Linked DNA regions of Salipiger sp. CCB-MM3. The protein of the gene in region 1 interacts with the protein of each later gene in a pairwise test. Links are inferred from orthologs where the notes say so. Each region holds a gene or a part of one and is shown in the gene's direction. Other genes may lie near its edges.

What was found.
Region 2: the proteins of nusG (region 1) and rho interact in binary tests that used the Escherichia coli proteins (3 or more experiments, as listed by UniProt). The link is inferred for Salipiger sp. CCB-MM3 from one-to-one orthologs.

Annotation. Positions count from the first base shown.
Region 1 is NZ_CP014595.1:1,901,045-1,908,737, forward strand. Bases 4,000-6,996 are described here. They hold nusG (transcription termination/antitermination protein NusG), read left to right. Parts: upstream 4,000-5,229; coding sequence 5,230-5,763; downstream 5,764-6,996. Other genes in these bases: AYJ57_RS09235 (hypothetical protein), read right to left, coding at 4,000-4,334; secE (preprotein translocase subunit SecE), read left to right, coding at 4,748-4,939; rplK (50S ribosomal protein L11), read left to right, coding at 5,887-6,336; rplA (50S ribosomal protein L1), read left to right, coding at 6,338-6,996. In the rest of the region: AYJ57_RS09220 (S8/S53 family peptidase), read right to left, coding at 1-874; AYJ57_RS09225 (phosphatase PAP2 family protein), read right to left, coding at 887-1,795; AYJ57_RS09230 (tetratricopeptide repeat protein), read right to left, coding at 1,812-3,341; more of AYJ57_RS09235, read right to left, coding at 3,777-3,999; more of rplA, read left to right, coding at 6,997-7,036; rplJ (50S ribosomal protein L10), read left to right, coding at 7,532-7,693. UniProt on the Escherichia coli protein: Part of the processive rRNA transcription and antitermination complex (rrnTAC). The complex forms an RNA-chaperone ring around the RNA exit tunnel of RNA polymerase (RNAP).
Region 2 is NZ_CP014595.1:1,595,141-1,598,951, reverse strand. Bases 936-3,811 are described here. They hold rho (transcription termination factor Rho), read left to right. Parts: upstream 936-1,669; coding sequence 1,670-2,953; downstream 2,954-3,811. Other genes in these bases: mnmE (tRNA uridine-5-carboxymethylaminomethyl(34) synthesis GTPase MnmE), read left to right, coding at 2,978-3,811; AYJ57_RS07710 (Maf family protein), read right to left, coding at 936-1,142. In the rest of the region: AYJ57_RS07715 (shikimate dehydrogenase), read right to left, coding at 1-546; more of AYJ57_RS07710, read right to left, coding at 543-935. UniProt on the Escherichia coli protein: Facilitates transcription termination by a mechanism that involves Rho binding to the nascent RNA, activation of Rho's RNA-dependent ATPase activity, and release of the mRNA from the DNA template.

The DNA of each region.
Region 1 (7,693 bases):
GCAGCGCGGCCCAGAGTGTGGCCTCCTGCTTCGAGTAACTCACCGGGTAGGTCTTGCGCAGAAGGTGCCGCTCGCGCGGCGCGCTGGTGCCATCGCTGGTCGCGGGAAGGTCGGTCACCGGGCTGCGCCACGGATCGGGGAAGTCGCGCGCCAGAACGATCAGATCGGCGTCGATAAGATGCGCATAGAGCATCGCGGCGAGGAACTGCTCTGGGTCGGGATCGAAGCTGGTCGAGATCGGAACGATCTCGCAGGTCGGATCGACGCCGATATATGGCAGGCCGTGGCCCGCAAGCGGGCTGTCCACCTGCAGATCGGGGCCGTTCGGCAGGGGCCGAAGGTGCGTGCCGACGAGGTTTACGTCCGCGGCGGCAACGGGGCGCGCGCCGATCAGCCCAGCCATGGCGGTGCCATGCCCCGAGAAGGCGGCGGAGGTGGCGGGAAAGATGCGCTGGCTGGTGTCGGTTGCCGACTGCGCAGCGGTGTATTCCGCCGCCATATGCGCCGTCATCTCAGCCTGAAGCGCCTGCGCGGTGGCATTGCCGACGGGCGTGGCGGCGGCCAGCAACGTTTGCAGCCGAGAGCCCGCAGGATCGGGAAAGGTGCCGAGCCGGTTCGAGAAGAAATCCACCGCGAGGTCCCAGGCGATGGCCCCTTCGAGGTTGGGGTGAGACGGGGCCACCGAGACGTCGATCAGCGCAACGCGAATGGGCTCGTCGCCCTGCTTGATGCGCTCTTCTGCCGCGTCCCATGCGCTGCTGTCAAAGCCGTCCGGGTGGTCCATGAGGCCCAGCGTGAAGAGATGCCAAAGCGCGTGGTAGCCATCGTAGCGGCCCGAGCCACGGGTGCTTGCGGGCGGGGTGATGCGTGCCATGATCCTACCTCCTCAGAGCCACTCGGCGCGGGCGCGCAGCATTTGCTCTTCCAGCACCACCTCGAACACCGGCGTCAGCATCCGCGCCAGATCATGCCCGGCCTTGGTGTCGGCGGGGTAGTGGATGCCGGCCCATTCGCGGTTCTCGGCGATGCGCCGGGCGCTGCGGAACAGCTCTACGATGCCCGGATGCTCGGGCAGCACGCGGCTGAAGACGAAGGCAATCGAGAACGACTGCAGCGAATGGTTCGATGGCCATGAGGCATGCGCCGGCACCGGGATATAGGGCCGCAGGCGCGGCTCGACCGCACTGGGGCGCGGCACGTTGAAGCGCTCCTTGTAGCGCATGCCCACCTCCTCGGCGAGGCGGGCCACCATCAGGAAAAGCGCCACCGTGTGGTCATAGCCGGACAGGTTTTCGATCCCCAGTGGCCGCAGGTAGCCCGACAGCTCCAGTTCGGCCTCGCGCAGGATCTCGTCTTTGCGCCCTCGGTGCGCGTCGGTGTCACGCAGCACCTGCTTGTCGAAAAGCTCCAGCGTTTGGGCGTGGAGCACCGAGAGGGCAGGGGGCAGGCCGATCGGCAGGTCGATCCAATAGTCGCGCAATTGGTGCAACCGTTCGATCTCGCGCCACGGTAGCAGGATGTCCCCGTATTCGTAAGAGGCGCTGCCGCCCTCGACGTTGGTGCGGTTCCTGTTGCGGTTGCGATTTCGGTTCCTGTTGCGATTGCGGTTACGGTTCCTGTTGCGGTTCCGGTTCAGAACTGCCGAAGCGCCGCCGCTGCCCGCGGCATTGGCCCCAAGAACCGCCGCGCCGCCCGCCACCAGTCCCGGCGGAGCCTCGGCGGGGGCGCTCAGCTCAAAGCTGTCACCGACCGCAAGCAGCCAACTGTTGCGAAGTGTCTCTCCAAATGAAGACATGTCCCTCTCCCGATCTTTAGCAAATCGCTTTTTTCAAACCCGCGGACAAAATGAGACGTCCGTTTTCATCATTCACCGCCATGCGGTTCCGGTCCACCCAGCTGGGCGAGAAATCCGGGTCCATCTCGCGGATGCGCCCGATGAGGACGCGCGCCTCGTCGAGCTTTCCCAGATGCGCGAGGCTGATGGCGGTGTAGCGCAGTGCCGCGCCGAAGCGGGGCCGCCGCGCCAGAATGCGCTGGCCCAGTGCCGCCGCGCTGTCGAAGCGCGCCTCAAGCGTGTCGATCATGCAGCGCGTCTGCTCATAGGTGAAGGCGAGCGGGCTGCAGTGTCCCAGTGCCTCGGCCCGGCGCGACGCGGTGGAGGCCAGATCGTAGCGCGCGGTGTAAAGCGCGTGCAGCGCAAGGTGGTCCCAGCTGATCGCCATATAGGGATTGATCTCGACCGCCCGCTTCAGCAGCAACTCGGCGCCCAGCATGTCGTGCAGCACATAGGCCTTGGCGTGGCCTGCCAGCGCCATGGCGACGCCATTCCACGGCTGTTCGGCCTCGACGCGGGCGACAAGATCGGCGGTTTCCTCGGCCACCAGCGGCGAGAAGCTCTGCCAATGCTCGCCCACGGTGAAAGTGTTCAGATAGGCGAGAATACTGAGGTAGGTGGTGCTTCGCGTGATGCCATAGGCGTGCTGCAACTCGCCTTTGAGCGCGTCAAGCGCGCTGTGATCGAGACGGAACATCTCGACGATGGCGTGGAACGGGGAGATCACCGCGTCGCGCCGCAGCCCGTGTGGCGAGGTCAGCGTATGGCAAATGCGGTCCATGGCTTCGCCGACGAAACGGGCGAGCGCGGTGCTTTCGACGCTCATCTGTGTTTTGTCGATCGGGGGCGAAGAGAGTGACCAGAGCAGGCTGTTGTCGCTGCCGTGAAACGCCTGAAGCCGAAGGCCCGCGCTGTTGCCGAAGCAACTGCTGCTCATCCGCAGCAGGATGTCCGGGCGATTGTTCAGGCTGTCGCCGGGCACGGTTCCGGGCAAGGTCTCGCGAAAGTCGTTGATCGTCGTCGGCACGAGGTGCTGCACGCCAAAGATCAGCTGTTCGAGCAGCGTGTCGGCCTGAAACCGCAGCATGCTGTCTGCGGGTTGGCTGGCACTGGGCAGAAGTCCGATCACCGCGCCGCGATGGGGGGCGGGGTCTTTGGAGGGCCCGGGTGAGGCTGCCTCTGCCGTCGGGGCCTCCAGCAGACGCTCGCGCCAATGGCTGCGCTGAACCCGCAGCCAATCTTCGAATTCGTCATCCGCCGAGCGGAGGTCGAGCCCTTCGAGCAGTTCGGGAACCGCAGCACCGTAGCGCTCGCGCAGGCGCGCCATTTCGTCTGGCTGATCCAAGGCCAACACGTCAATCCACAGATTTTCGGTCTGCAGAGTGATGCTGGCGCTGTCGGAGAGCAGCAGCCCCTCGCCTCCGGCCTTGGTGAGACCACGGCGCAGCGCATAAAGCGCGCTGCGCAGGCTTTGCGAGGCAAAATGCGCCTCTTTGTTGGACCACATCAAACTCTGCAGGCGGCTGCGGCGGATAGTGCCCCGCGGCGCGAGCGCCAGCATCGCCAGCACCGCCTGCGCGGGCTGACTTTGCGGCGTGCAATCACGACCCTCGCGATCCTGAAGACACAGGGGCCCGAGAAGGTGCAGCCGAATAGACGTGTACTGTTCAATCAAAGGTCTCAAATGCGGCCGCTTTTTACAAAACTTGCAGACAATCTTGCGGCGCATCATGCGCGATGATTGTCGCCGCAGTCAGCAAAAATCACCCAAGTTCAATGCAAAGGGGCCTTCTGCCGTGCTTCATGAGGCGATGTTGCACTCGGAAATTGACGTTAAACCTGAGGTGGAACGCGAAGGGCCGCACCGGAGATTTCCGGCGCGGCCCATATGGCCATGCGGAGGTGACCGAGATCACCTACAGCATATTGCTATGCAGTCGTCTTACGACACAACATCCATGATGCGGCCTTTGAGCTGCGCGTCGTTCTCATCGGTGTAGATGAGGGCGCGGATCTGGCTCACCTGCTCGGCGGTCAGAACGGTCAGGTCAGCGTCGGGCGCGAGGGTCTCGACGCGCGACACTTCTGCCGGGGTCAGCGCCGGGGTGGCTTCGTCGGCGAGCGCCATGAGCTGAGCCTTCACATCGTCATCGGTGTCAGCACCGTTGATGATCGCCAGAGCGTCGCCGCGCTGCTGACCGGTCATCATCATCACCGTTTCGGCGGGCAGGTATTCTTCGATCTGCGCCATCTGCTCGGCCGAGAAGGTCATCGGCTCTTCGTCGCGCATGGCGATGGCTTCGATCTTCTCACCCTTGTGGATGTCCGAGTCGCCGCTGTTGGCGATGGCGAAGGCTTCGATGACCTGCTGGTCGCTCAGCATCTCGACATTGACGTCGGGCGCATACTGGTTGATCAGGTTGGACTGCTCTTCCGTTGCGGCAAGCGCGCCGGTGGCAAGAACCGAAGAGAGGGCGGTAATGGTAAGAATGCGTTTCATCGTATAGTCCTCCATAAAGAGTTTCTCGTAGCGGGTGGCGGGTCGTCGCCTTTTCGCTTCTGGCCACCCAACCCCGCCGGTCGGAAAAGCGTTCCGCCGCTGAGGTGTCGAAATTTCCCGTGTAATTTCCGTGACCTGCCTTGATGGTCGGGCTGGGCCGAGCGAGGCGCGCGCGAACGCGGCGGCACTGATCCAGTTCCATCACGTTCGGCCATGTGCGTTCAGGAGTTTGTCATCGGAAACTCAGCGGTCAGGCGACCAAACTACCGCTCTCTCTGCTTCAAGGCGTGTGCGTCACCTGCAGGTCCGCGCCGCAGCCGCAACAGACCTCGCGAGCGGGACTCTGCTTGTCACACGCGGCGACCGGGCGTATACGACCCGCCAACCGAGGATTTCCCGCAAGGCAGACCTGCATGACCAACCCGCTCCAGTTCATCCAGCAGACGCGGTCCGAGATCGGCAAGATCGCCTGGCCGACCCGTCGCGAAGTGGTGCTGACCACGATCACCGTCTTTGTCATGGCGACGCTGACCGCGATCTTTTTCGCGCTGGTCGACATCCTGATCCGCACGGGTCTGCAAGGCCTGCTGTCCTTCTTCGGCTGAGCCGGGGCAGGGGGCGCTGTCCCCGTCCGCATGTGCGGACTCCCCCGGGATATTTCAGCCAAGAGGAAGCGCCTTTATAGCGCAGAGGGCTTGCCGGCGGGCAGCCCTTGAAATCGGCGCCCGGTGGCGGTAGTGCACGACCAACTTACCCAGAGCGGGCGTGCAGCGATTCGGTTGCACGCCGGTTTTCTTTTGGGGCGCGGCGCATCCGCGACGAACCTGCAGCACGCCTTCGGGCGCGCATCTGAACAGGCCGCTGGCAAGGTGGCCGAGAAACGAAGAGGGGCCCGATGGCGAAGCGGTGGTATTCGGTGAGCGTTCTGTCGAACTTCGAGAAGAAGATCGCGGAGCAGATCCGTCAGGCGGTGGCCGAGCAGGCGCTTGAGGACCAGATCGACGAGGTTCTCGTGCCGACCGAGGAGGTCATCGAGATCCGCCGCGGCAAGAAGGTCACGACCGAGCGCCGCTTCATGCCGGGCTATGTGCTCGTGCACATGGAAATGTCTGATCAGGGGTATCACCTGGTCAACTCGATCAACCGGGTCACCGGTTTCCTTGGTCCGCAGGGCCGCCCGATGCCGATGCGCGACGCCGAAGTTCAGGCGATCCTCGGCCGGGTCCAGGAAGGCGAAGAAGCGCCCCGCACGCTCATCCACTTCGAGGTGGGCGAGAAGGTCAAAGTCAACGACGGCCCCTTCGAGGGCTTCGATGGCATGGTCGAGGGCGTGGACGACGACAACCAGCGCCTGCGCGTGTCGGTGTCGATCTTTGGCCGGGAAACCCCGGTCGAGCTGGAATTCACTCAGGTCTCGAAGCAGGGCTGAGCGTCTCGGCGGGGGTGACCCCGCCAACAGGTGGGAGGCGAGGGCAGCGCGCTGCCCGGACCAGACCACACCATAGAACGCTTGGCGGACGCGTCCGTCGGGCATGGAAAAAGGAGAGGCCAGATGGCCAAGAAACTTGCTGGCAAGATGAAGCTGCAGATTCCTGCAGGCAAAGCCAACCCGTCGCCGCCCGTGGGTCCGGCACTGGGTCAGCGCGGCATCAACATCATGGAATTCTGCAAGGCGTTCAACGCCAAGACGCAGGACATGGAAGTTGGCGCACCCTGCCCGACCGAGATCACCTACTATCAGGATAAGTCCTTCACCATGGACATCAAGACGCCCCCCGCGTCTTATTACCTGAAGAAGGCTGCCGGTCTGAAGCCCGTTGGCAAGCGTAACCGTCCCCGTGGTGCCGAGAACCCCGGCCGCGAGACCGTTGCGACCGTCACCGTCGCTCAGGTGCGCGAGATCGCCGAAGCGAAGATGAAGGACCTGTCGGCGAACGACGTCGAGCAGGCAATGCAGATCATCCTTGGCTCGGCCAAGTCGATGGGCATCGAGGTTAAGTAAGATGGCAAAACTCGGAAAACGCACCCGCGCCGCCCGTGAAGCCTTTGCCGGCAAAGAAGACGTGACCGTTGAAGAAGCGGTCGCTCTGATCAAGGCAAACGCCTCGGCCAAATTCGACGAAACCGTCGAGATCGCGATGAACCTCGGTGTTGACCCGCGTCACGCAGACCAGATGGTCCGCGGCGTTGTCGGCCTGCCCAACGGCACCGGCAAAACCGTGCGCGTCGCAGTCTTTGCACGTGGCCCGAAAGCTGAAGAAGCTCAGGCCGCTGGTGCAGACATCGTGGGCGCCGAAGACCTGATGGAAACCATTCAGGGCGGCACCATCGATTTCGATCGCTGCATCGCGACCCCGGACATGATGCCGATCGTCGGTCGTCTGGGCAAAGTGCTCGGCCCGCGCAACCTGATGCCGAACCCGAAGGTCGGCACCGTGACCATGGACGTCGCTCAGGCGGTCAAGGACGCGAAGGGTGGCCAGGTTCAGTTCAAGGTGGAAAAAGCTGGCGTGATCCACGCCGGTGTTGGCAAAGCGTCCTTCGACGAAGCCAAGCTCGCCGAGAACATCCGTGCCTTCGTTGGCGCGGTCGCCAAGGCGAAGCCGACCGGTGCAAAGGGCACCTACGTTCAGAAGATCTCGCTCAGCTCGACCATGGGCCCGGGTGTGTCGGTTGACGTGACCTCGGCCAACGTCGAGTGATCTGACCCGATCTGATTGCGAAGGCCCCGCCGGAAACGGTGGGGCCTTTTGCATTTGGGTGCGGTGTTAGCTTCGACCGTCGTCAAGTCTCGGCGGGGCAGGGGAGACGGCGGATCTAGGCGCGAATTGCAAGCCGTGGCGCTGGTTCGCATCTTAGACACCTGCGTGATTGCATCTTGCGGAACCGGTGGTAGACTGCGCGTCTCCGCATTTGGGGCGATCCGCCCTTGGCAAGGGGCGTAAAACCCGGTAAGCGGAGCAGACGAGGGCAGCGCACGATTCGTGGCGGCCCTCGATTTCGTCCGAGACGGTGGGTGAGCGGCGGATTCTTGATCTGTTTTCTCTTAAATCCTGCCTGAGACGGGAAGAGACATAACGTTCCGGGCCTTGTGTTCCGGTGGCGCGATGTGACGACCCGATCGGACCTTGAGGCCGGGGAGACCCGGCAGAACGAGCCGGAGGGGTCGAATCCCCTCCATAACTTGGAGTGAAACTGTGGATAGAGCCCAGAAAGAGAAAGTGGTCGAGGAACTCGGCCAGATCTTTGAAAGCTCTGGCGTCGTGGTGGTTAGCCGCTACGAAGGTCTCACGGTTGCCGAGATGACGGATCTTCGTGCCCGCGCCCGCGCGGCTGACACGTCGGTTCGCGTCGCCAAG
Region 2 (3,811 bases), 310 kb from region 1 along the record:
CGCACGGACCCAGTCCACCACATGCACGCGCTGGCCAAAATCCTCGCGCAGAGCTTCGGCCCGCGTCCGGGTCCGGTTGCTGAGATAGAGCTTGGGCACCCCCGCATCGAGCAGCGAGGCGATCACCGCCCGCGAAGCGCCGCCTGCACCCAGCACCACGGCCGGGCCGCTGGCCGCCTGCCAGTCGGGCGCGCTCTGACGCAGGTTCTCGATAAAGCCGTAGCCGTCGGTGTTGTCCGCATAGATGCTGCCGTCGTCGCGGAAGGTCAGCGTGTTGGCCGCACCGATCAGCGTCGCCCGGTCCGAAACCACATCGGCGATCTCCATCACCCGCTCTTTATGCGGAATGGTGATGTTCACCCCAACGAACCCGATCTGCGGCAGCAGCCGAAGCGTCTCGGCCAGTTTGGCGGCGGGCACATCCATCGGGATGTAATGCCCCGGCAGCCCGTAGCGCTTCAGCCAGTGGCCGTGCAGCAGCGGCGAGCGGGAATGCGCGATGGGCGAGCCGATGACGCCCGCGAGCGGAATCTTGTGGTCGGTCATCCGGCAATGATCCCCCGTACCTGCAAAAAGGCCAGAAGCTCGAGCAGAGGCAGGCCGAGAATGGTGAAATGACTGCCCTCGATGCTGGCAAACAGGCGCACGCCCTCTTCCTCCAGCTTGAAGCCGCCGACGGAGCTACGCAGGCTTTCCCAGTTTCGCTCTATATAGTCGTCGAGATACGCTTCGGAAAACTCGCGCATCCGCAGCCGCGCCACACCCACATGGCGCCAGACCGGCTCGGCGTTTTCATAGATCACCGCAGCCGACAGCAGGCTGAGCCGCTGGCCCCGCAACTCCATCAGCTGCGCGCGGGCTTCTTCGGGGCTGCGCGGCTTGGAATAGAGCGTGCCGTTGCAGCTCAGCACCTGATCGCAGCCCAGCACCAGCGCGCCGGGATTTTTGTCGGAGGCTTTGCGCGCCTTATACTCGGCCAGAGCGTCGGCCACATCGCGCGGCGGAGCGCCTTCCGCGAGAAGTGAGTCGCGAATCGACTCTTCATCGACGCGCGCGACCTCGATTCCAAAGGAAACGCCCGCCGCACGGAGCAGTTCGGCGCGGATTTGCGAGCCGGAGGCGAGGATGAGCGGAAGACTCATGTGGATAAACCTGTTCGCAGCCTTGGGTCTTTGTCAGAGGAAGCTTCTGGGGAAAATCGTCCGCAGTTTCAAGGCTGGGGAGATCTCTCCGGTTTCACGATGTTCCACGGTGATTCCTGAGTCTGTGGGTTTGGAAAACTCCTCGCTGTGGAGAAGCTCGTGGACGACCACCTGTTTAAGATCTTTCCACAATGAAGCAAAACCCCGAGAGATCCCTTGCTGCGTTGATCCAAAGGCCGATTCCTCCAAAACTGCGCCAAGGGATCTCCGCAGATCTATCCACAGGATCTCTCCACGTGGACGAAAGCCCCTGAACCATTTGATCCACCGGTCTGGGGCTCCCCTAAAAACAAAATCATCTCTCTTTTTTCTTTCTTTAAATTGAGAGAGACCGGGCCCCGCCCAGACCCGCCGCCGGGAATTGACTTCGACGGGGGGAGGGGATAGGCATTCTCTCAACACCCGTCCGGGTGGGATCTTCCCGAAAGACATGACAAAGAACGGCCGACCGCGGCCCGGAGGACTGCATGACAAGTGCCGAAAGCACTGAACGGCTGAACCTGTCCGATCTGAAGGCGCAAAGCCCGAAAGATCTCCTCGCCATGGCCGAAGAGCTCGACATCGAGAACGCCTCGACCATGCGTAAAGGCGAGATGATGTTCCAAATTCTCCGCGAGCGTGCGGATGAGGGTTGGACCATCTTCGGCGACGGCGTTCTTGAGGTGCTGCAGGACGGCTTTGGCTTCCTTCGCTCGCCCGAGGCAAACTATCTGCCGGGTCCCGATGACATCTATGTCTCGCCCGAGATGATCCGGAAGTATTCGCTGCGCACCGGCGACACCATCGAAGGCGAGATCCGAGCACCCGACAATGAAGAGCGCTACTTCGCGCTGGTCGACGTCTCTGCGATCAACTTCGAAGACCCGGAACGCGCCCGTCACAAGATCGCCTTCGACAACCTGACACCGCTCTATCCTGACGAGCGTCTGAAGATGGAAATCGAAGACCCGACGATCAAGGACAAATCGGCCCGCATCATCGATCTGGTCGCGCCGATCGGTAAGGGCCAGCGTTCGCTCATCGTGGCACCGCCGCGGACCGGTAAGACGGTTCTGCTGCAGAACATCGCCACCTCGATCGAGAAGAACCACCCCGAGTGCTATCTGATCGTCCTGCTGATCGACGAACGTCCGGAAGAAGTGACCGACATGCAGCGTTCGGTGAAGGGTGAGGTTGTCTCCTCGACCTTCGACGAGCCTGCCACGCGCCACGTTGCCGTCTCGGAAATGGTCATCGAAAAGGCCAAGCGCCTTGTGGAGCACAAACGAGATGTTGTGATCCTTCTTGACTCGATCACAAGACTTGGTAGGGCGTTCAACACCGTCGTGCCGTCGTCGGGTAAGGTCCTGACCGGTGGTGTCGATGCCAACGCGCTGCAGCGTCCGAAGCGCTTCTTCGGTGCCGCGCGGAACATCGAAGAGGGTGGCTCGCTCACCATCATCGCCACCGCGCTGATCGACACCGGCTCGCGTATGGACGAGGTGATCTTCGAAGAATTCAAAGGCACCGGCAACTCCGAGATCGTTCTCGACCGCAAGGTTGCCGACAAGCGCGTCTTCCCGGCGATCGACATTCTCAAGTCGGGCACCCGGAAAGAGGACCTGCTCACCGACAAGGTCGACCTGCAAAAGACCTTCGTGCTGCGCCGTATCCTCAACCCGATGGGCACGACGGACGCGATCGAGTTCTTGCTCTCCAAGCTCAAGCAGACGAAGACGAACGGCGAATTCTTCGACTCCATGAACAGTTAAACATAAACCGCAAAGGAGGCGGGGATGGATACGATCTTCGCACTTGCCAGCGCGGTCGGCAAAGCAGGCGTTTCCGTGGTGAGGGTTTCCGGACCCTCCGCATGGGACGCCTGTTCTCGTCTTTGCGGCGACATTCCCGCGCCGCGCCGCACCGCGCTGCGCCGCCTGACCGATGGGGCAGGGCAAATCCTCGACGAAGCGCTGGTTCTGGTCTTCGAAGAGGGCAAAAGCTTTACTGGCGAACGCACTGTCGAATTTCATCTGCACGGCAGCATCGCGATCCTGCGTGCCGTTCTGCGCGAGCTTGGCGCGATGGACGGGATCCGTCAGGCCGAGCCCGGTGAATTCACCCGGCGCGCGCTGGAGCATGACCGCCTCGACCTAACACAAGTCGAAGCGCTGGCGGATCTGATCGAAGCCGAGACCGAAAGCCAGCGCAATCAGGCGATGACCGTCTTTGCGGGCGCACTTGGGCAAAAGGTCGAAGCCTGGCGCGAGGATTTGATCTTCGCGGCCTCTCTGCTTGAGGTCACCATTGATTTCGCCGACGAGGAAGTGCCTGTCGACGTCTCGGACGACGTTCGCGCCGCGCTTCTGAAAGTGAAATCCGAGGTCGACCGCGAACTGGCTGGCGTCGATGCGGCGGAACGCATTCGCAGCGGCTTTGAGGTCGCCATTGTTGGGCGTCCGAATGTGGGTAAATCCAGCCTGCTCAACGTGCTCGCCGGTCGCGACGCTGCCATCACCTCGGAACACGCCGGGACGACCCGTGATGTGATCGAGGTGCGCATGGAAATCGCCGGACTCCCGGTGACGCTGCTCGACACCGCGGGTTTGCGCGAAGCGGCGGATCCGGTC